Regions from separate parts of the Oceanobacillus sp. FSL W7-1309 genome, predicted to be linked through region 4. Evidence: riboswitches for the same ligand, from Rfam matches in the RefSeq annotation. Region 4 holds a riboswitch; each other region holds the start of a gene.
What was found. Region 4 has a riboswitch for S-adenosylmethionine ahead of metK (methionine adenosyltransferase). Riboswitches for the same ligand answer to the same signal wherever they lie in the genome.
Positions count from the first base shown of each region.

Region 1: another riboswitch for S-adenosylmethionine. It lies ahead of NST46_RS21090 (cyclase family protein); the one in region 4 lies ahead of metK (methionine adenosyltransferase).
Region 2: another riboswitch for S-adenosylmethionine. It lies ahead of NST46_RS00595 (LLM class flavin-dependent oxidoreductase); the one in region 4 lies ahead of metK (methionine adenosyltransferase).
Region 3: another riboswitch for S-adenosylmethionine. It lies ahead of NST46_RS13875 (methionine biosynthesis PLP-dependent protein); the one in region 4 lies ahead of metK (methionine adenosyltransferase).

Region 1 covers NZ_JBBOBX010000002.1:1,719,177-1,725,156, reverse strand. The annotation lists gene NST46_RS21100 (5-methyltetrahydropteroyltriglutamate--homocysteine S-methyltransferase) at 1-801, opposite strand, end outside; gene NST46_RS21095 (5-methyltetrahydropteroyltriglutamate--homocysteine S-methyltransferase) at 845-1,948, opposite strand; gene NST46_RS21090 (cyclase family protein) at 1,970-2,722, opposite strand; SAM riboswitch class I at 2,822-2,924, opposite strand; gene NST46_RS21085 (MBL fold metallo-hydrolase) at 3,105-4,043, shown strand; gene NST46_RS21080 (CBS domain-containing protein) at 4,105-4,842, shown strand; gene NST46_RS21075 (3'-5' exonuclease) at 4,868-5,482, shown strand; gene NST46_RS21070 (acyl-CoA synthetase) at 5,652-5,980, shown strand, end outside.
Region 2 covers NZ_JBBOBX010000001.1:127,034-133,013, reverse strand. The annotation lists gene NST46_RS00615 (PASTA domain-containing protein) at 1-1,243, shown strand, start outside; gene NST46_RS00610 (hypothetical protein) at 1,415-1,741, shown strand; gene NST46_RS00605 (LLM class flavin-dependent oxidoreductase) at 1,808-3,181, opposite strand; gene ssuE (NADPH-dependent FMN reductase) at 3,216-3,767, opposite strand; SAM riboswitch class I at 4,149-4,255, opposite strand; SAM riboswitch class I at 4,383-4,489, shown strand; gene NST46_RS00595 (LLM class flavin-dependent oxidoreductase) at 4,577-5,629, shown strand; gene NST46_RS00590 (ATP-grasp domain-containing protein) at 5,648-5,980, shown strand, end outside.
Region 3 covers NZ_JBBOBX010000002.1:249,647-255,626, reverse strand. The annotation lists gene NST46_RS13895 (hypothetical protein) at 1-423, opposite strand, end outside; gene NST46_RS13890 (hypothetical protein) at 633-1,067, opposite strand; gene NST46_RS13885 (type IA DNA topoisomerase) at 1,234-3,393, opposite strand; gene NST46_RS13880 (hypothetical protein) at 3,909-4,058, shown strand; SAM riboswitch class I at 4,415-4,526, shown strand; gene NST46_RS13875 (methionine biosynthesis PLP-dependent protein) at 4,602-5,720, shown strand; gene NST46_RS13870 (aminotransferase class I/II-fold pyridoxal phosphate-dependent enzyme) at 5,717-5,980, shown strand, end outside.
Region 4 covers NZ_JBBOBX010000002.1:1,333,885-1,339,864, reverse strand. The annotation lists gene NST46_RS19195 (ABC transporter ATP-binding protein) at 1-187, opposite strand, end outside; gene NST46_RS19190 (ABC transporter substrate-binding protein) at 201-1,190, opposite strand; gene pckA (phosphoenolpyruvate carboxykinase (ATP)) at 1,590-3,176, opposite strand; SAM riboswitch class I at 3,375-3,483, shown strand; gene metK (methionine adenosyltransferase) at 3,691-4,887, shown strand; gene NST46_RS19175 (DUF4181 domain-containing protein) at 4,989-5,429, shown strand; gene NST46_RS19170 (gamma carbonic anhydrase) at 5,472-5,980, opposite strand, start outside.

The DNA.
Region 1 (5,980 bases), 390 kb from region 4:
TTTCTCTTTCGCAAATAAGGTTGGAGCAACTTCAGCATAGCTGCCTTGGAATGCCCAGCTAGAACGATAGTTTCCGCGACATAGATGTGTTGTTACAATTAAATCCTCTGGTTTGTCTTCGAGTACACCATTTACAATACGAACTGCTAAATCGATTAATTGCTCTCTTGAATAGCCGCCAGTATCGATTAATTTAAAGTCAGAAGATGAAAGTCCAGCAATGTACACATCGTCTAGTTGTAAGTAACGCACACCAGCATCATAGAATGCTTTTACAGCATCTCGGTATGCTTGTGTAATATCGTTGGCATATTCTTCAATATCTGGATAAATTTCTGGGTTTCGTATCCCGACTTCAAATAGCTGGTTTGGACTTGGAATCGTTTGTTTCGGAACCGCACGGTAACCAACAATTTCCTTAAATTCAATAAAGTCCTTAATAAACGGATGATCGGCATTAAAGGAAATTTTCCCGGTGTTACGCACATGATATCGGTCTGTTTCTACGCCATCGAATTGATAGCCTTTTTCGGTGTTGTAGCCTTCAATCCCATTTAAATGCTCAAGAAAATCAAGATGCCACCAGCTGCGACGGAATTCACCGTCGGTTACTGCTTCTAATCCGACTTCAATCTGTTTATCAACAATACGTTTGATTTCCTTTGTTTCGACTTCACGTAATTCTGCTGCAGTGATTTTGCTTGTTTTAAAATCTTCTCTTGCCTGACGTAGGTTCTCTGGACGTAATAAACTTCCTACGTGATCTGCTTTGAATGGCGCTTTTACTAGCGTTTGTGTCATGATCTATTCCTTCTTTCTTTTATTTTAATAGTAGGTAGGAAAATTATCCCCAAATCTCTTTTGAAATGTCTACGATAAATTTCAGTTTATTCCATTGTTCTTCCTCTGTTAGCTTGTTACCATGATGGGTTGACGCGAATCCACACTGCGGACTTAAAGCTATTTGCTCCAACGGTACATAGTTAGCAGCTTCCTGAATGCGTGCTTTCAATGCCTCTTTATCTTCAAGCTCACCAAATTTAGATGTTACAGCGCCAATGACTACTTGTGCACCGCCCTCTGGGATATACTTCAATGGCTCAAAGGTTCCAGAACGGTCATCATCATATTCTAAGAAAAAGCCATCTACTTTTTCTTTTGCGAATAATGTTGGTGCAATTTTTGCGTAGCTTCCTTCAAACGCCCAGGTAGATTGATAGTTTCCGCGACATAGATGTGTTGTTACAACTAAATCCTCTGGTTTATCTTCTAGCACACCATTAGCAACACGAAGCGCTAAATCGATTAAATATTCTCTTGTTAATTTACTATCATTAAATGGAATCGTATCAGAGCTCAATCCTGCAATATAGACATCATCTAATTGCAGGTAACGACAGCCAGCATCGTAAAATGCTTTTATCGCATCACGGTAAGCGACGATAATATCATGTGCATATTCCTCAATGTCTGGATAGACATCTGCATTCCGAATCCCAGCATTGAATAACTGATTTGGACTTGGAATCGTTTGTTTTGCGACAGCCCTGTCACCAACAATTTCTTTAAACTCAATAAAATCTTTGATGAATGGATGGTCTGGGTTAAATGTTATTTTTCCAACATTGCGCACGTCGTATTTTTCCGTTTCCACGTCCACAAATTTAAATCCATGATCTGGTACATAGCCTTCAATACCAATAAAATGCTCTAAGAAATCTGTATGCCAAAATCTTCTGCGAAACTCCCCATCGGTTACAGCCTGAAGGCCAACTTCAATTTGTTTATCAACCACTCGCTTAATTTCCTCTGTCTCAATCGTACGAAGCTCACTTGCCGGAATAGCTCCTTCTTTAAAATCCTTTCTCGCTTTATGAACCCTGTCCGGTCGTAATAAACTTCCTACGTGATCTGCTTTAAATGGTGCTTTAATTAATGTTTTCGTCATGAAAATCCCTCCATATTTTTATTAAGGTAATATTGCAAAAGATCTTACTGGGAATCCAGTTGCTTTTTCTGGTTTGGCAACGATATTAAAGATATAAGCACCTTTTGTTGGTACTTTATCTAAATTGGTTAGAAGCTCGATTTGGTATGTATCTTGCTCCAGCACATAATACTCGCCAATGAGTGAGCCATTCTTTCGGACATCGATGGAGGAATCTGTATCAAATGTTTCATGACCGACAGCATTTACGTTTCTTTCTTCAAATAAAAATCGCAATGCGTCAATTCCCCATCCAGGCAAGTGACTATTACCAGCTTCGTCCTTATTTTCAAAAGCAGTTTTATCTGGCCAACGTTTACTCCAGTCGGTTCGTAACGCTACAAATGTACCTGCTTCAATCTCACCATTTATTGCTTCAAATGCTAGAATATCTTCTTTCGATAAGGTGAAGTCATTATTTTCTAAAGCTTCCTTTGACTTATCGATCACCACAAGCGGTAAAACAAGTTCCTTTAATTCAAGCTCTTCAAGATAACGTTGATCCTGTACAAAATGAATTGGTGCATCAATGTGTGTGCCGTATTGTCCAGGAAAGGTAAATCGTTGTGCGAAAAAGCCATCATCATGTGTGAAAAGTGTTTTGAATTCGGCATCGTCAAATGCTGCGAAGTGTGGTGAGTTTGGCCCGAATGTGTGCGTGAGGTCTACCCAATTTTTCTTTTTCAGTAATGCAATTGCCTGTTGCAATTCTGTTCCTGCTTGAACCGTTGCCATTTAATCCCCTCCAGTAGTTTTTTAAAACTTCTTTAAAGAAAAGAAAAAACCTCTTCTTAAAAATAAGAAGAGGTTAGGCACCGTATCGTCTAATATCTCTTCTTATCTTCAAGCAATCATTGCTTCTGGAATTGGCACAGTACTTAAAAAGTCTGTTGCCGAGGTATCATAGGGCCAGTCCCTCCACCTCTCTGGATAAGAAAGTTTTTTGTATGAAATTAATAATTAGAGTACTCCATACGATTCTGAATGTCAACCATTAAAATTAAGAATATTACATGTAGCGTGAAAAAAATTGCAAAAGTTAGAGATTCTTGCAATCTAACTGATCAACGCTAAAATTAATAGTATAGAAAGAGCTTTGTACAATGGGGATGATATTTTGTTAGTTAATGTAAGTGAGGGTATAGAAAAGCTAGTCGTTCGTTTTCCAGGAGGAATGCAAGAGGTAAATAGCTATCTTGTCAAAGGAGAGAATGGCTATACCGTTATTGATACAGGGATTTATTCAGAGGAAGCAATTGCGACTTGGGAAGCGCTATTTGATACTGGTGTTGAAGTGAAAAAGGTTGTTTTAACACATACACATCAGGACCATATTGGTCTAGCGAGATGGTTTCAGGAGAAAAAGGGAGTTCCCGTTTACACATCGAAACTCGGGTATAAGGAAATGCTGAAACATCGTGATAAGAAGAAAATTAAAGAAAATCTTGCTGATTTGCTTCATATGCATGGGGGGCCGAATTTGCCTGGCAGAATAGGTAATGATTCCTTTATCTATGAATTTGAACCAGATGGATTCTTTGATGAAACTGATACCATCCTGTTAGGGAATCAGTGTTTTGAGGTTGTTTGGACACCGGGTCATGCTCCGGATCACTATTGCTTTTATCAAAAAGACAGGAAGCTAATGCTGATTGGCGACCATATTTTAAATAAGATTTCTCCTGTAATCGGTTTGTGGACAGGGGAGGAATTCAATCCATTAAACGATTATTTTGCATCCGTTGAGCGGATGCAGCATTATCCGACAGCATTAGCCTTACCAGGGCATGGTGAGAATATCCATCGCTTGAGTGAACGTGTACAAACATTGATTCAAGGACATGAGCGTCGGTTAAATGAGGTTGAAAGCATTGTGAAAGCAGAGACTTTGACAGCAGCCGAAGTGTGTGAAAAAATTTATGGCAGCCTAAAATTTAGTCACTTTGTTAGCCCATTTATGGCGACTTTAACAAGACTAATATACTTAGAGTCGATGGATAAGATACACCGATTTTATGATAATGAGAAAGTTTATTTCAGCATTAACCAGTCGTAATATTTGAGTGTACGAAATCACTGGTATGTAGAAGAGAGAAAACGAATAAGGAGGGCGGAAAGTGAATCGTGTTAACAATCCGATACTAAAACAAAATGAAACTGTCGTGCATCGAAACTCAGATCGTTTTTTGACGGCGTTCAATCGAATCGAAAAGGGCTTAAAAGCTTTGCTTATTAAGAAAGAAATGGGGTTTTCAAGAGCTGTTAAAGTCCTGGGTAAATCAAATGCGTTGATAAAACAGTTTCAAGATGACCTGCTTGAATTTGCTGAGTTACGAAATGCTATTGTACATAACAAGACGGATCTCATGTATACTATTGCAGAGCCACATGATTCCGTTGTAGAACGGATAGAAGCAATTGAAATTGAACTTTTAAAGCCTAGAAAAGTAGACCCGCTTTTTATTCGTAAGGTCGTATGCTTTCAAGAAACCGAGCCATTATCGAATGTACTAGAAGTCGTTAATAAGCAAGGGATTACGAAGTTTCCAGTATACAGTGGTAATGTGTTTCAGGGGTTAATTACGCATAAAGGAATTACAAAATGGTTTTCGAAAGGTATCGAAAATCGATTAACCTCTCTATTAGATGCAAGATTAGTAGAGGTCTTGGAATGTGAAAAAAGGGATAACTTTAGATTCATATCAAAGGAGACATCTGTATATGAAGCAAAGGAAATTTTTAAGGAGCAAATTGGAAAAGGCAATCGATTGGAAGCATTATTGATTACAAAGGAAGGAAGCTCCAGTGGTGGACTAGTTGGGATTGTTACCAATTGGGATATTATGGAGATTTGAGTATGCAATACGAAAGGGGACAGCTATGGAGTTTGTAGCAATAGACTTTGAAACTGCTAATGAAAAACGTTTTAGTCCTTGTGCGGTTGGTTTAGTAGTAGCCAATGAGCATGGCATAATAGATGAATTCTACAGCCTTATCAATCCATTAATGGAATTTAAATCATTCAATACGTATATTCATGGGATTACTGAGCATGATGTTGCTGATGCTCCTACATTTGCAGAGGTTTGGCCGACATTGCGGAATTACTTAAACGACCACCTAACAATCGCACATAATGCAAGCTTTGATATGAGTGTGATTCGCAATACACTTGATTATTACAAGCTCTCATATCCTGACATGGACTACCTTTGTACCGTAAATATCGCTAAAAAGCTTTGGCCGGAATTGGAGAACCATAAATTAAACACACTTGCTACCTATCATAACCTTCAGTTTGAACATCACCACGCACTAGAAGACGCTAGAGTCGCTGCGCAAGTGATGATTCAAGCATTACGGGATACCAAAACAAACTCTCTTGACCGTTTTTTAGAAAAGTGCAGCATGACAAATGGAAAAATTTATGACCGTGGCTATTATCCGCCAAAAATGAAACGTGTAAAAGGAAGTACAAGACTATATTTAAAGTAAATTAAAAATGCTAGAATATCTGCAATGATTGTTCTAGCATTTTTTTATGCTTACGAATAAATATACTTGAATGAGTACTGCAACTTGCTATCTTTAATTAACTGAATTAAAATAATAGATAGAATATTCAACAGGCTTGCCATCATGATACCATTGAGGGAGTGGTAGGATGAATACCAATACAAATGTACAATCTGATTTGGATAAATTGCTGCAAAGAGCAAGAAGAAACACATTAGGAGATTTATTAGCTCGTACGAGAGAAAGAACCCCGACTAAATTTGCATTCGCTTATCAAAACAAACGGTTAACCTATGAAGAGCTTGATAACATTGTTAATCAGACAGCACATGCATTTTTAGCAGATGGCATGAAAAAGGGAGATATGATTACGGTCATGTCTAAAAACAGCCTTGATTTTATTGTAGTAAATTATGCGCTTGCACGAATTGGAGCGGTTATGATTCCAATCAACTATATGCTTAATCGAGAAGATGT
Region 2 (5,980 bases), on a different contig from region 4:
GAAAAAAAGACGCCGGATGTGGCTGATTATTTCTGGAACTGTCATAGCTTGTGTTTTGATATTCTTCATTTACTATATGCTTGTTCATGTGAAAGTTGAAAATTTTGTGGACAAGCCTGTTTCAGAAGCACGTGCTTGGGCAAGTGAAAATGATGTAGAGGTTGAATTAGCGCAGGAATATAGTATGGAGTATGATGCAAACCAGATTATTTCGCAAAGTGTATCTCCTGGAGAAAAGATTAGAAAAGGAAAAACGCTTCAATTAACTAGCAGCTTAGGAGCTGACCCAGAAGAGGTTATTCCGCTTGTTGATTTTTCGGAGATGACACATGAGGAAGCGCAAACCTGGATTGATGAAAATAAAGCAGAAAATTTGCAGATGGTCACAGAATATAGCGATGATATCGAAGAAGGTGGCTTTATTCAGTTTTCCATCAGGGATAGCAACATTGATGAATCAGAATACAAGCGTAAAGATAGTGCTGCTGTCTATTATTCAAAAGGAAAAGAAGTTTTCGAGAAGAATATCAACATACCTGATTTTGCTGGGGTAGCCAAAGAAGAAGTAGAAAAATGGGCAGAAACCAATGAAATTGAAATGACATATGAAGAATCGGATTCCGACACGATTGAAGCCGGGAATATTATTAGTCAGAGTGAAGCACCAGATGAAAAAATTGCTAAAAGGGATAAAATGAAAGTTGTTGTCTCATTGGGAGAAGCTACTGAAGTTCCGAACTTTGGGGAGCTGACTCCAGAAGAAGCTGTGGCAAATTATCCTGATCTACTCGTGACAGTAAAACATAAATTTAGCACAGATGTTTCATACGGAACACTTATTTCACAGTCCGTTGAGGCAGGAACAAAGCTGACGGATAAAGATAATAAGAATATTACCGTTACTTATTCAGAAGGAAGTCCTTATTTACGTGATTTTCGAGGTCAGTTAGAAGGCGATCTCCCAAGATTGTTTTATGAAGAATATCACTCGAAAGGTGCCGATATTAACTATATTGTGAAATATGTTGATTCCCCTGAAGTGAAAGGTACCGTCGTGGACATGGGTGTATTTAATGAATTTGTTCGGATGACTTATACGGTTGAAATCCGTATCAGCAATAATGCTTCGGCAGCACCGAATCCGTCCGATTACTTTGAGGATGCACCGGAAGATTATGTAGTAGGTGGCGGACCGGAACAACCTGTGGAAAGTGATGAGAGCGATGAGGTTTATGAGAAATAAAAGCAATATTATTTTAGACTGAGAAGCCTTTAAAGTTATAATGGGAGTACTATCATTTATAGGGATAGTGCTCCTGTTTTTAATTTCCATACAAGAGAATTGAGTCTAAATGTATATTTTCATAAAAAACGGCAGAAATTATTTAATGACTTTAAATTAGTGGGTGAATTGATGAAAAAATTGATTTTTGCAGTGGTTCTTCTCCAAGTAATTGTCCTAGCAGTGTCATATAATACAGTGAATGCAGAAGTAATAGAGCATGAGAGTAATGATAAGGAATCATCACATCATAATTGGGTAGAATATAGTACGGATACAACTGTATTGGAAGTAGGTTCTCATGAGGGTTCGTATATGAAAAACCTCCTTAGATATTCATATGTATGTGATATTTCTCATAAAATAAAAACAGTTGTTTATTACTGTGATGAACATGATCATACGAAATCTGAAACATTTTTGGAAGAAGTAATACATAGTGAGGAGCACAGACATTGAATGGTAAACTCACCAGTAAAAAAGCATGCCTATAATGAAATGGCATGCTTTCTTTTTTAGTTATTTCTACTTTACAAGCAAGTGTTTTTTCCTTCCAGGATGCGTATCAAGGAGCTTATCGCCTTTTCCAAATAAGTTATCTCTTAAAGTACTTCCTTCATATTCGGTTTGAACAAGCCCTCTTTCTTGTAAAACAGGTATGACGAGCTCAACGAAATCATTAAAAGACCCTGGAGTAATGGCATATGCGATGTTAAATCCGTCTATACCAGCTTCGTTGACCCATCGCTCCATCTCATCTGCAATCTGTTCGGGAGCGCCAATTGCCGTTGCTCCCATTCCACCAATACCAATTGTTTGGATAACATCCTCTACTGTTGATGGTCGATCAGGATGGATTTTTGTGAAATTTTCAAGTGCGGACCGAATCGAATCATTTTCGATATAACTGATTTCTTGATCCTTTGCGTACTGGGATAAATCGACTCCAGTCCACCCACCGAATAGTGCTAGTGCACCTTCTGCACTTATATATTGTTGATAGTCTTTATATTTTTCTTTAGCCTCTGCTTCTGTTTTGCCAACAATCGGTACAAACATCGTAAGAATTTTTATTTCATCTTTGGATCTTCCTGCCCGTTCGATATCTTCTTGCAGTTTATCCACGGTTGCTTTTGCTGTTGCAATCGTTGGTGCGCCAATGAAAACAAGCTCCGCATTATTAGCTGCAAAAGCACGCCCCTTTTTGGATGCGCCCGCCTGATAAAGAACAGGGGTCCGTTGGGGAGAAGGCTCACATAGATGAGCACCAGGGACCCGGTAATATTTTCCTTGATGGTTAATATCATGAACTTTACTTGGATCTGTAAAAACGCGATTTTCTTTGTCAAGCTTTACCGCATCATCTTCCCAGCTTTCTTCCCAAAGCTTATAGCAAACTTCCAAATATTCCTCCGCAATATTATAGCGTTCATCATGATTAATCTGATCTTCTAATCCCATATTAACAGCTGCGCTTTTTAAATAAGAGGTAACGATGTTCCAGCCAATACGTCCATTTGTTAAATGATCTAACGTACTGATTTTACGAGCAAATGTGTATGGATGCTCATGTGTCACAGAAGCAGTAATTCCAAAACCGAGATGCTTTGTCACTGCTGCCATGTATGGAACAATTAGAAATGGATCATTAACTGGTGATTGCACACCATTTCTTACTGCTGCATCACGGGATTCACCATATACATCATAGGTCCCTAATACATCTGCAATAAAGACTGCATCGAATCTTCCATTTTCTAATGTTTTTGCAAGCTCAGTCCAATAGGTACTATCTTTGTATCGATGCGACTGATCATCTGGATGTGTCCATAGTCCAGGTGATTGATGTCCCGGAGTATTCATATCGAAAGCATTTAAAAAAATACGCTTTTTTGTCATATTATTTCTCCCTTTTTATTATTGAATAGCATCTTTAGTACGTAACAACTTCTCTAGCAACTGGATTATTTATAAGCTGAACAAAGTAAAAGAGTTGTTTTTTTGTTCGTTGTAAAATATCTTCATCAATAATTGGAAGGGAATTTTGCTTATCAATCTGTCTATCCAATAGGTAAAGACCTTTTAAATTATGTGCTTTTAATGTAGCAAGAACCGGCTTTAACGTATATTCGACAGCAAGTAAATGGGAGGGACTTCCACCTGTCATAAGCGGTAGTACTGGCTTATGTTTCAAAATATCCTGTGGCAATATATCAATCAAAGCTTTTAGTACACCGGAATATGCTCCTTTATATACTGGTGATCCGACGATTAGTCCTTTGGCATGTTGGATTTTGACTGCAATTTCTTTAACAGCAGTACTATTGAAATTTCCTTGAAATAAATCTTCATAGGCTACATCTTTTACGGAAATATGCGTTACTGAGAATTGCTCACCTTCTAATAAAGTACCCAAATATTTAAGCACCTGCTCAGATCTTGAAAACTCAGAAGGACTTCCGGATAGAATTACAATCTCGCTCATGTAAACATTCTCCTTTAGCTTTTTATTTGTACTCTACGAAACACTGGTTAATATTAGACTTTTGAGAAATTGCACTAATCCGTAATGATGGATTGGTACGTATACTCGCTACGGAAACACACTACGCTTTATTCGGGGGACCCGTGAACCTTTTTGAACTGTCGTTTTTGAAGTCTCACTATGGCTCCGTCCCCCGGCAGAAGTCACTGTTTGTTTCCACCGCTAGTGCTAGATCATTGTGTATATTTAGCGGAATTGCTCATACCACAGCAGTTAGTTCACAGTTTAAATTTAGTTGACAGGTACTAAATATTTAATACGAGTAAAAAACCCCCTTTTCTTCTAAAAAGAGAAAAGAGGGTACACTACATCATTTATCAGCTCTTATCTCTCAAGAAAAAATCTTGCTGGAAGTAGCACCTTTCTAAAATAATTAGTGGTTGCTGAAGCGTCATAGGGCCAGTTCCCTCAGCTTCTCTTGATAAGAATTTTCAATTGTTGGATATATTCTAATATATCAAATCATATAAGTCAACTAAGAATTATAAGAATTAATTGATTGACATTTCTTAAGTTCTATATTATTATTCAACCAACAACTTCATTATTTGATTTATCTTATCACGAGAGGTGGAGGGACATGGCCCAAAGAATCCTCGGCAACAGGTTCATTTAAGAATACTGTGCTAATTCCATCAAGCGGACTGCTTGGAAGATAAGAAGAGCATACATACATAATATGTAAAACCTCTATTCTTATCCTAGAATAGAGGTTTTTTGTTGAACAGAAGTTAGGAGGAGATGGAACAATGAAATATGGGTTTTGGTTACCGATTTTTGGTGGATGGCTAAGGAATGTAGAGGATGAAAATATGCCACCAACATTTGATTACGCAAAGAAAGTCATTCAACACGCTGAAACGTGGGGTTATGATACAACGTTAATAGCTGAATTATATTTGAATGATATTAAAGGGATTGAAGCCGATTCTATTGAAGCATGGACAACTGCCGCAGCACTGGCAGCTGTTACCGAGAAAATGGAAATTATGACCGCTGTCCGACCGGTATTCCATAACCCGGCGGTAACTGCTAAAATGGCCGCAAATATTGACCAAATTAGCAATGGTCGATTCACTTTAAATGTTGTCTCTGGTTGGTGGGAGGAAGAGGCCAAACAGTATGGTGGAGAATTTACAGAGCATAATGATCGCTATGATCGTACAAGTGAATTTTTAGAAGTTTTAAAAGGATTATGGACGGAAGAGACATTTTCTTATGATGGAAAGTTTTATAACATTAAAAATACAAATTTATCACCAAAGCCAGTTCAACGGCCAAATCCAATTTTATATGCTGGTGGTGAGAGTGAAAAAGGAAAGCAAGTTATTACAGCTTATTGTGACGCATATGTGATGCATGGCGGAACGGTGGAAGAAGTTAGGAATAAAATTGAAGATATGAAGAGACGTAGAAAGAAGGCTGAAAAAGAAGCATTGCAATCATTTAGTATGGCTGCCTATGTTATTTGCAGAGATACGGAGGAAGAGGCACAGGAAGAATTACACCGTATTACGACAGTTAAAGATGCTGCAGGCTATGCAGGTATGAAAGATTTTACAACGAAGTCAGAGCTTGAGCAACAGCTTAAATTGCAAGATTACTCAGTATCAAACCGGGGATTGCGTCCGAATCTTGTTGGCACACCGGAACAAATTGCAAAGCGAATTTTAGCTTATGAAGCAGCCGGAGTAGATCAACTATTATTACAATGCTCTCCACAGCTTGAAGAATTGGAACGCTTTGCAAAGCAAGTAATGCCTAAGGTTGAAGAATTACGTAATTCATTAACGCATATCTAAGTTAGGGGAGAATTATAAATGAGTAAAATATACGTTATCCATGAAAATAATGAGTGGACAGAGCATTTAATTAATCGATTAAAAGAGCTTAATTTACCTTATGAAGATTGGTTGCTTGATAATGGTACGGTTGATCTTAGTGCAGCACCTCCAGAAGGGGTTTTTTACAATCGGATGAGTGCCTCGTCACATACCCGTGGAAATCGGTTTGCACCAGAATTAACGAATGCTGTACTCGCGTGGTTAGAGCATCATGGAAGAACTGTAATAAACGGCAGTCGTGCACTGCAGCTTGAAGTAAGCAAGGTTCTGCAATATCTTGAGCTTGAAAAGTATGGTGTTAAGACACCA
Region 3 (5,980 bases), 1.1 Mb from region 4:
TTCTACAGTATGATTGCTTGTAGGCGCTTGATTTGTCGTACCATTAATTATATTAGAAGTTGAATGATCTGCATCAACCACTTCTTCCTCCTCAACCTGTAACAGGTCTTCTTCCGATTCTTCTGCAGCATCAGCCTCAACTATTAGTTTGTTATTTTTTAGCGTTAAGGCGATTTCTTGAAAAGATTGTAAACCAGCATTGCTTTTTATAATAAATGCTGCCGGTGTATGAAAGCTTAACTCCTCTTTTGGTTCAAGTTCAAACAATTCCTTGTCTGCAAGCTCATCTTTTTCAGCTTCTTCTTCCTGTATTGCCCCATATTCATCCTTTGTAGCGTCTATTCGGTTTATTCCAATCATAACTACAAAAATAAACGCGATTAATGTCAAAACATTAATAACGATAAGTTTTTTATTTCGCACGTTCACTCCACTCCTATATTATTTGTCTATATTTATCAAATTCTAACTCTTTTCTTCCATTGTAAGCTTTATTTGGATTAATTTCCAAATTTTTTATCAGTTTTGTTATACTTCTCTAAGGGGTACGTTGCTTTTTATACAAACAAAAAAGCTGTTCCTATCAGGCAACACACCTGATGGACAGCTTATCTTATCTAATAAGATTCACTCTATTGTGATATTTTTTTCGTTTCTGAGAATAACTTCCCTCTCTCCAACCATTTTTGTTTGGCTGCTTTCCTTCTCTTTACTTCTGCTTTTACAAGTTTTGGGAAGCCATTTTCAGCAAAGTCCTGAACACTGTCCCAGTCCCGGAAAAATAGAACCTTCATGTCTTTTGAACCATCTGTATTACGTCGTTTGTTTAAACATACACCAAAAATCCGGTTCGATTTTTCAAGCATCTGTTTAAATAAAAGGGGATGTTTTTCCTGATCTTTGTACAGCTTATCAACCATTCCCATAAAATGTGAATCATAACTATGGAAAGAAGTATCAGCAGAAATACTTTTACTGCTGCGATATACTTTACGGTTGCTCGCATTTACCCATATTAATGTACCATAACCCAGGTTCTCCTTTGTACTTACGATAACTTTTTTCATGTTCGTCATCCTGTCCCGAGGAAAATTAGCATCGCAAATATAATTCTCAAGATCTCCGTTTATAGAATTATGCTACCTCTACTATTAAGTATACACCATTTTCCACTTAAAAGCTTAAAAACTGATAATTACACATTTTCTTTACGTCCATTTTAGATTTACTTAGTTAAAATTCCATTTTCCAGCTATAATAATCATTGTTGTTATTTTTTTCATAGCTTAAATAGGCGTTAAACTTTTTTCCACCTTTACTTGTAAGGCCTTTAACAAAGGCTTTCTTTTCTTTTAATAACATTTTTACCATTGTCTTCGTCGGCTTTTTACGCATCGAAGCTAAATATTTATCATTTTTCCAAATCACAAACGTACAGCCTTTCTTCCAATTGCTGCAGCCAAAAGCTTTAAAACCGTCTGTCACCTTGCCGCCACATTGTGGACAAGTCCCTAAAACTTCATTGGTTGCGCGCGATGAGGTTACTTTGTTAATAATAACGTCCTCTGCACATTTAATTGATTCAACCGACTCCGTTGTAAAATGAAATACTAGTCGAAGGAACTCTTGCTTGCTCGCTTTTCCTTTTTGTATATCAGACAATGCTTTCTCAAGACGTCCAGTGAATTCCAAATCAAAAAGGTTTTTAACCGGAAAAGTCTCAACAAGGCGCTTGCCAAGCTCTGTACAAAGTAAATTTTTACTTTCTGTAGTAATATATCCTACATCCTTCAGCTTTTTAATCGTCTCTGCTCTTGTTGCAGCTGTCCCGATACTAAATCCGGTTAGAATACTACCCATTAGCTCTTCACTTTCATCCTCTTTATAACTTTTACCACAGGTCTCCATAACACGAAGCAATGTTCTTTCCGTATGATGCTTTGGCGGCTTCGTTACATGCGTAGTGACCTCAGAGCCAATTAATTGAACATGTTCATTTAAGCCCACAAACGGAAGAATCGTATCTTTTGATTGTATTTTCTCAACTTTTTTCCAGCCTTCAACAAGTTGCACTTTACCTTTTGAATGAAAAAAACCACGTAGATCCGTTTCTAAAACTTTCGTGACCAGCTTTGTCTCCTCATATATAGCTATTGGCATAAACTGCATTATAAAACGGTTTTTTATTGCCGAATATACAATTCCTTCATCTGCTGAAAGTCGTTTCGGTTTTACATATGTTGGAATGATTGCACTATGGCTCTCCACTTTCGCGTTATTAAAGACACGCTTTGTTTTCATAAATTTGATTTCATCTTCATATGGGAGGTCCTCGGAATGCACCTTTAACACGTGGGCTGTTTTCGCAACCAGACTTTCTTCTAAAGCAATACTAGAGGTTCGCGGATATGTAATCAGTTTTTTCTCATAAAGTGATTGGGCCACCTTTAGAACTTTATCAGACGTCCATCCCTTATATTTATTCGTTATAAACCCCTGCAGATTGGATAAATTAAATAAAAACGGAGGAAATTCTTTTTTCTTCTCTACTTGCTTATCTATAATAGTTGCTTGTTTGTTTTGAATCAAATTGTGGACTTCTTCCAACACTTCTTTTTTCTTAAACTTTTCATCTTTATTTTCTATATAGATTCCTTCATATTCATGGTTATCTTCAGTCTGGAACGTTGCAGTTAGTTTAAAATAATCCTCTGGCTTGAAATTAGCTATTTCTTGATCGCGATCATAGATGATTTTTAAGGTTGGTAAGAGTACCCTGCCTATATTCAACGCCTTGCTTTTTCCTTGTTGATATTTTAACGTTGCAACAGAGGTTAGGTTGATACCTATAACCCAATCGGCCCATTGTCTGCTAATCCCTGCATCTCGCAATGGTTGCATTGCATTGTTCGGTTTGAGGTTTTCTAACCCTTGCAGCACTTCATTCTGTGTCCATTCGTTTAAGAGCAAGCGAAATACACTAGCTTTCGGCTTTACTCCACCTCGGTAGATAATACTGTCCCCGATTAGCTGCCCTTCCCGGTCGTAATCACATGCTGAAATAATTGCTTCCAGATCATTTCGTTTCATTAGTGAATGGATTATTTTTAACTGTTTTGCAGCTCCACCATCTGTTTGTGATCGATTCCGAGGATTGCTTTTTACTTTATATTTAAATTCAGAAGGGATAAAAGGAAAATTATCCATTTTCCAGCTTCGCATTTTTCCATCATAGTCTTTCGCATCGTATAACTCTACAAGATGCCCAAACGCCCAAGTAATGATATAGTTGTTTCCTTCAAAATAGCCATCTTTCTTCGTTTTTATTTTCAATGCGTCTGCAATGTTTTTTGCGACGGATGGTTTTTCTGCTAGTATTAATTGGACTCCCAATTCGAATTCATCCCCTATCCTTTAACTCCATATCTATTAATTTTCCGTTATTCTCGTTTAGAAACATTCGTTCGATATACTATTATGCCATAGATTACACTTTTTTTCTAATTGATTCCTATACCGAACTTGGCTAAGAATAGATAGGCTGCATTCAAATACTGTTATATTTTTTTCTGCACCACTACAAAGACATTTTTGCGATCCGTGAAGTTATTCTGACGAGCCCAATCTTCTACCATATACGTAAAAACTAGATCTTGCTTTCGTTTACTTAACATTTCTTTGTCCTCTGGATATTAGATTGAATACATTTCCTTCGCAGTTAGATTTAAAGCCATAACAATATTGTCATCTATCTTTTCAATCAAAAGGCAGATATAAGTAATACATCATACTTTTTTCATACACAAAAATATATTAGGTTTTTATTACGCTTATATTTTCCAAGTGAATGGTTAAACTAGCCTCATTGGTGTAAATAATCACCACAAATTTTCACAGGAGGGGCGATAATGTCTGAGGAAAATAAAAACCGAAACAAAGATAAAGGAAAACAAAACAATCACAATAAACATAATAGGCAAGGCAATAATACGGAATTCGCGAGTGAAAATAGTGAGTTTCTAAACTTAGACAATAAGAAAAACAAACGTAAAAGGTAGCATCTTTAGAACAAAAGCGGAAGCATCCGATTTAGCGATGTACCTACGACACCCCGAACTTCGGGTGGTCCGGCGGGTCGAACATTCCTACGAAAGAGATAAAGAAAGCATCTCCCTTTGGGCGTAGTCTAGTTTTAATCGCCCATTCTGTTACATGGTGTCAGTGCCCGCTTTCACCACAGGGGGATAAGTGCGACTAATCCTCTGGCACATAAAGCTGAGTCAATGGTTAAATGTTAACTCAGCTTTATGCTTTACGAACGAAAACAATAAAACGAAATGCCTCTTGCTTTTTTCAGATTTCTAATGTAAGGTATTACTAATATAATTTCGAAAAATTACATAAATCTATTTAATTCTTATCCAGAGAGACGGAGGGACTGGCCCTTTGATGTCTCAGCAACCAGCCGATAGCGGTCCGGTGCTAATTCCAGTAAGCAACTATCCAAGTTGCTTAGAAGATAAGAAGAATGCTGTGCTATTAAGAGCAATCTTCTTATCTGAGGGTTGCTCTTTTTATTTTTTCTATTGGAGGCTAAAAAAATGACAAACAACAGGTTACAAACGAAATTCGTACAACTAGGAAATAAGAGTGATGAAAAAACAGGCGCAATTAATCCACCCATTTACTTATCTACTGCCTATCAGCACAAAGGCCTTGGACAGTCAACTGGATATGATTATACAAGAACGAAAAATCCTACCCGAACTATTTTAGAGGAAGGTATTGCTGACTTAGAGACAGGTGATTCGGGGTTTGCCTGTAGCTCGGGGATGGCAGCTATTCAATTAGTACTATCCCTTTTCCGTTCAGGTGATCATATCCTTGCACCTGAAGACTTATATGGTGGTACCTATCGGATTTTCGAACAATATGCAGAAACCTACCAAATTGAGACTACTTACGATACGTTTGAAACAGTTGAAAAAACGGAGCAGTTAATTAATGAACGTACGAAGGCTCTTTTTATCGAAACACCTACAAATCCATTAATGCAGGAAATTGATATTCTTAGCTACGCAACATTAGCCCAGAAGCATAAGCTTTTACTCATTGTTGACAATACCTTTTTAACACCTTACTTACAACAGCCACTACAGTTAGGGGCAGACATTGTTATCCACAGTGCGACCAAATATATTGGCGGTCATAACGATGTACTAGCTGGATTAGTTGTTGCAAAAGGAACAGAAATCTGTGAAAAGCTATCCCAGAATCATAATGCTACTGGTGCGGTACTCTCGCCTGTTGACTCTTGGCTACTTATTAGAGGATTAAAAACATTAGCGCTCCGTGTTGAAAGACATGAAGAGAATGCAAAAAGCATAGCAAAATTTTTAAATAAGCAACCAGCAGTTTCAAATGTATTTTATCCAAATAAGGGTGGAATGCTGTCTTTCTCTCTCAAAGAGGAACAATGGGTCGATCCATTTCTATCTTCATTAAATTTAATCGTTTTTGCTGAGAGCCTTGGAGGTGTAGAAAGCTTTATTACCTATCCAACAACGCAGACACATGCTGACATACCAGAACAGGAAAGAATTCGTCGAGGCATAAGCAATCATTTACTCCGATTTTCTGTAGGTATTGAGCATGTTGAGGATTTAAAAGCAGATTTACAACAAGCACTATCCAAATTGAATGAGGAGGATGAGAAATGAATCAAGTGAAGCGGCATGTGGAAACGAAATTCATTCATGGATCACAGAGAGGGGAAACAAGCACTGGAGCGGTAAATACGCCTATTTACCTTTCATCTACTTTTCACCAAAACAGCTTTGATGCGTTTGGTCCGTTTGATTACAGCAGGTCAGGAAATCCAACACGTCAGGCATTGGAGGACAAAATTGCAGAGCTGGAAAATGGTTCACACGGATTCGGATTTGCGTCTGGTATGGCAGCCATTTCCTCTGTACTATTA
Region 4 (5,980 bases):
TACCTTCTGTTTGTTGGATAATCCCTGCAATAATGGATAAGAGCGTGGATTTACCACAGCCACTCGGACCAAGCAGGGAAATAAACTCACCTTCTTTAACCGCTATGGAAATGTTGTCAATTGCTTTTGTATAGCTTTCTTTAGAAAAGTAATGATGGGAGACATGGTCCAACGTCAGAAATGACACAAAATCTCCTCCTTTAATCAGACATAACTCTTTCAGCGTAATCTGTGTTCACTAAATCAGTGTATGGAACATCTGCTGGAAGCTCACCAGCTTCATCCATAATTGATTTTAAATTTTCCCATTCTTCTTCATCTAAAATTGGATCGATCGCGAAGGAATCCTGGCTTTTATAACGATCAATCGATGCAGCAAGCATATCCAGATCTGTGTCTTCAAAATAAGGCTCAATAACTTCAGCAATTTCTTCTGCACTGTTTTCCGCGACCCAGTCTTGAGCTTTATAAATCGCACGGGTGAATTTCTCAACTGCCTCGTCATTTTCTTCCATGAAGCTCTGTTTCGTCATGAATACCGTGTATGGAACTGTACCGGATTCTTCTCCAAAGGATGCAACAATATGTCCCTGACCTTCTTTCTCTAAAATACTAGCGGTCGGTTCAAATAGCTGGACATACTCATAATCACCAGATGAAAATGCTCCAGGGATATTGGCAAAATCAATATTCTGTACGAGATCTAAATCCGCATGTGGATCAATGCCATGATTCTTTAATACAAATTCACCAACCATCTGTGGCATCCCGCCAACACGCTGTCCTAAAAAGTTACTACCCTCTAAATCTTCCCACTCAAAATCAGGTTGTGGCTCCTTTGCCACTAAAAATGTCCCGTCTGTCTGGGTTAACTGTGCAAAGTTAATCGCATAATCTTTAGAGTCCTGTGCATACACATAGATGGAAGTCTCCGACCCGACGAGCGCGATATCCGCTCCACCAGAAAGAAGTGCCGTCATTGTCGTATCTCCACCCCATGTTGTCTGAAGTTCTACCTCCAGTCCTTCTTCCTCAAAAAAACCTTTCTCGAGCGCTACATATTGTGGTGCATAAAAGAGGGAGCGAGTGACCTCTGCTAAGCTGATTTTAGTTGTCTGCGCTGAATTACAAGCAGAAAGGAAAATGAGGAAAACAACTGTTACAACAGCAATCAATTTAATTTTTCTCATGCGTTTCGTTCCTTTCAGAATACGTGATCATTTATCAACACAGTTTATGCGAAACTGGAAAATGTGTGAATGCCTAGTTGAGGTGAGGGCGAGAGGGAATAGTAAAGGTTTTGAAACTGCAGATTTAAGTATAGTGGTGCGGGTTTTTAAGGTTACAGAGCCTTAGTGCATGGGTCTGGACTAATAACCTGGGCAATAGAATAGCGTGTGTAAAATGGAGCAAAAATCCGAAATATACAGTTATAGTCAAAGGGGGAAATCGATCTATCGGTTATAAGTAAAAATTGGAGGGAGGAACATAAAAAGCCAGCCCATAAAAACAGGCTGGCTATCAGCATGATGCTGATACTGACTCCACTCATATAAATAAAATCCTTTTGGGATGAGTAAACAGAATTATTACCCTTGGTAAACCGGGCCGGCTTCTTTAATTGCATCACTTGCATTATTGAATTTTTTGAAATTCTCATGGAATTTTAATGCTAGTGATTTTGCCGTCTCCTCATATGCTGTTTGATCATTCCATGTTTTCTTCGGAATGAGTACTTCATCTGGAACTCCTGGAACATGCATTGGAATTTCTAATCCGAAAATTTCATCTTTTACAGTTTCCATTGAATTCAGCTCGCCTTCTAGAGCAGAGTGAATCATTGCACGCGTATAGGATAGCTTCATACGGTTTCCAACACCGTAAGATCCGCCAGTCCAGCCAGTATTAACTAGGAACACATTTGAATTGTACATATCAATTTTTTCACCTAGCATTTCAGCATATTTTGCTGGTGCCAAAGGTAGGAAAGGAGAGCCAAAGCATGCTGAGAAAGTTGCTTGCGGTTCTGTTACCCCGCGCTCTGTACCTGCAAGTTTGCTCGTATAGCCGCTTAGAAAATGATACATTGCTTGCTCTTTCGTTAATTTACTGATTGGCGGCAGTGTCCCAGAAGCATCTGCTGTTAAAAAGATGATTGTATTTGGATGGCCAGCAACGCTTGGTGACACAATGTTATCAATATTCTCAAGCGGGTATGCAGCACGCGTATTCTCTGTTAATGTCGTATCATCATAATCAGGAATTCGTGATTTTTCATTTAAAACGACATTTTCGAGTACAGAACCATAGCGAATGGCATTGAAAATTTGGGGTTCTTTTTCCTCCGATAGGTTAATACATTTTGCATAGCATCCACCTTCAATATTGAACACGCCATTCGGGCTCCAGCCATGCTCATCATCTCCAATTAGACGGCGGTAAGGATCAGCGGATAATGTTGTTTTTCCTGTGCCGGAAAGGCCGAAGAACAGGGCTACATCACCTTCTAGACCAACATTTGCTGAGCAATGCATGGACAAAACATCTCGCTTTGGCAGCAAGTAGTTCATCACTGAGAAGATAGATTTTTTTATTTCACCGGCATATTCAGTACCTCCAATTAAAACAACACGTTTCTTAAAGGAGATTAAGATAAATGTTTCCGAATTTGTTCCATCGACAGCTGGATCTGCTTTGAAATTTGGAGCAGAAACAACAGTAAACTCTGCTTGGTGATTTTCTAACTCTTCATCTGTTGGCGTGATAAACAATTGACGTGAGAAAAGATTATGCCATGCGTATTCATTGATGACTTGAATTGGCAGGCGATAATTTTTATCCGCACCAGCAAACCCTTGAAACTGATAAAGTTCATCTTTTTCTTTTAAATAATCTATTACTTTTCTGTAAAGATTATCAAATACTTTTTCTTCGATTGGACGGTTTACCTTTCCCCAGTCAACAAAATCTGTACAAACCTCATCTTTTACAATAAATTTATCTTCGGGAGAACGCCCAGTATATTTTCCAGTAGTTGCTCGAATTGCACCCGTAGAAGTAAGACTTCCTTCTTGATAACGTAAAATTTTTTCTACTAATTGTGCTACCGACAAATTAATATGCATATTATTGTGTTCATTTAACTCTTTAATTAATGATCTCTCCACCGTTTTCATGTCATTATCTCCTGCCTTTTTAAGGATTTTATACGTTTGTGACAACTTTTATTTTCTTAAGATGCTTATTAGTATAACACATTTATATTATTAGTCCATACTATTTAAAAATAAATTATAAAAAATATATAATAGCCCACCATCCGAAAATAGTTGACACCTACAGCTACTTTCGTTAATCTAAAGGTTGAACGGATACTCTTATTCAGAGTTGGTGGAGGGACAGACCCGATGAAACCCAGCAACCATCACATGATGTGAATTGGTGCTAACCTGATGCAAGGAACACTTCCTTGAACAATAAGAGCGAAAGGCCAGTATACCCTTTCCTCATGTCTTTGAAGGAAAGGCTTTTTTGTTTTTTATAGAGAAGTTATATATAAAATGATATTCATAGAAAAGCGATTGACCTGGTCAGTGGGAAAAGTTTTACCTTTTGAAGGTACTTTGAATAATATATGTAGAACATTTAAATTAGAGTTCCGTAACATACAATAAAGGAGAGTTTAGCCTAATGGCTGTAAATCGACGTTTATTTACTTCAGAATCAGTAACAGAAGGTCATCCAGACAAAATGTCAGACCAAATTTCAGATGCTATCCTAGATGAAATTTTAAAAAAGGATCCGAATGCACGAGTTGCGTGTGAAACAACTGTAACAACTGGATTAGTGTTAGTAGCGGGGGAAATTTCGACAAGCACATATGTAGATATTCCTGCTATTGTAAGAGAAACGATAAAAGGAATTGGCTATACTCGAGCTAAATATGGTTTTGACTCGGAAACATGTGCTGTAATGACGGCAATTGATGAGCAGTCAGCAGATATTGCTGGCGGTGTTGACACCGCACTAGAAGCACGCCAAGGAAAAATGAGCGAGGATGAAATTGATGCAATAGGAGCTGGAGATCAAGGGTTAATGTTTGGTTTTGCTTGTGATGAAACCGAAGAGCTTATGCCACTACCGATTTCATTAGCGCATAAATTAGCGAAGCGCCTTGCTGATGTAAGAAAAGAAAAAATTGTAGATTACCTGCGCCCGGATGGGAAAACACAGGTTACTGTAGAATATGATGAAAATGATCAGCCTATCCGAATCGACACAATCGTTATATCTACACAGCATCACCAAGATACTACTACTGAACAAATTGAAAAAGATATGATTGAGCATGTGGTTCGTGCCGTTGTACCTGCTGATCTCTTGGATGAAAACACAAAGTATTTCATTAACCCAACTGGTCGTTTTGTAATTGGGGGACCACAGGGGGATGTAGGACTTACTGGTCGTAAAATCATCGTAGACACATACGGTGGGTATGCACGACATGGCGGTGGAGCATTTAGTGGAAAGGATGCAACGAAAGTAGATCGCTCTGCTGCATATGCAGCTCGCTATGTTGCAAAAAACATCGTTGCTGCAGGTCTTGCGAAGTCATGTGAGGTTCAATTGGCGTATGCAATTGGTGTAGCAGAGCCTGTATCCATTGCGATTAATACATTTGGTACTGGAAAGGTAAGCGAGGAAACACTTGTAGCTGCGGTTCGCAAATTATTCGATCTTCGCCCAGCAGGAATTATTCGGATGCTCGACCTTCGTCAGCCAATATTTAAAAACACAGCAGCATATGGTCATTTTGGTAGAACGGATGTTGCATTTTCATGGGAAAAAACAGATAAAGTTGATGAGTTAATCGCATTGACAAAATAATATTATAGCTGTACAGCTCTTATTGAGTTGTGCAGCTTTTTGTTTAGCTGATGGAGTTTGGGCTAGCATACGATTTATAATCTAGAAAGAGAGGAATGCTCATGTACTATTATGAAGATAATAGTGGTCTACTACTGGATATTGTCATATTAATAGGTGTGCTTTCACTTATTATTTTTATATTTAATTCGATCATGAGAATATTATTGCACGTGAAGCGTCCAAAATGGTTTTCTAATAATTATGTGAACGATATACATGAAAAGTATGATAAAAGGTTACGATTAATAGCTGTCATTGCATACATAGGTGCTGGATTTTATTTCATTTATACAACTATTTCCTCGAGTTCTGATGTTACGCTGTATTTATTTTTACTTGGCATGATCTTCACTGGTATACAGGAATTGTTTCGAGCATACATGGAGTGGAAATACCTAGAAGGGAAAAATGATTATCTATTTACGCTCAGTCAAGTTATATTTATTTCCACACTTGTCATTGTAGCGTTGAGGTCTGAGTTCTTTGGTCTTTTAGGGTGATAAACAGAGGAGCTTGATCTATTATTTCAAGCCCCTAACTGATTAATGTCCCATATTTGTATTTTCCTTATAATATTTACCTTTTTCTACATAAGATGTACGAACCCGTTCCATTTCCGCATAATCTTTTTCAGATAGCTCGCGTACAACCTTTGCCGGTCTTCCCATTACTAACGTGTTAGGAGGTACTTTCTTTCCGGGTGGCACAAGACTTCCTGCACCAACGAATGCATTTTCTCCGATTTCCGCACCATCCAAGATAATCGATCCCATTCCAATTAAGGCATTTTTCCGAACGATAGCAGAGTGTAAGGTAACTTGATGGCCGATTGTGACATCATCTTCAATGAGAAGTGTCTTATTTGGGCTTTGATGCAGCATACAAAAATCCTGGATGTTAACCCGTTTCCCAATTCGAGTTGGCGCAACATCACCGCGGATAATTGCTTTAAACCAAACACTAGATTCCTCATCAATCGTAACGTCTCCATTTATTACAGCATCTTTTGCAATAAAAGCAGTTTCGTGAATGGTTGGATAAATATTTTTGT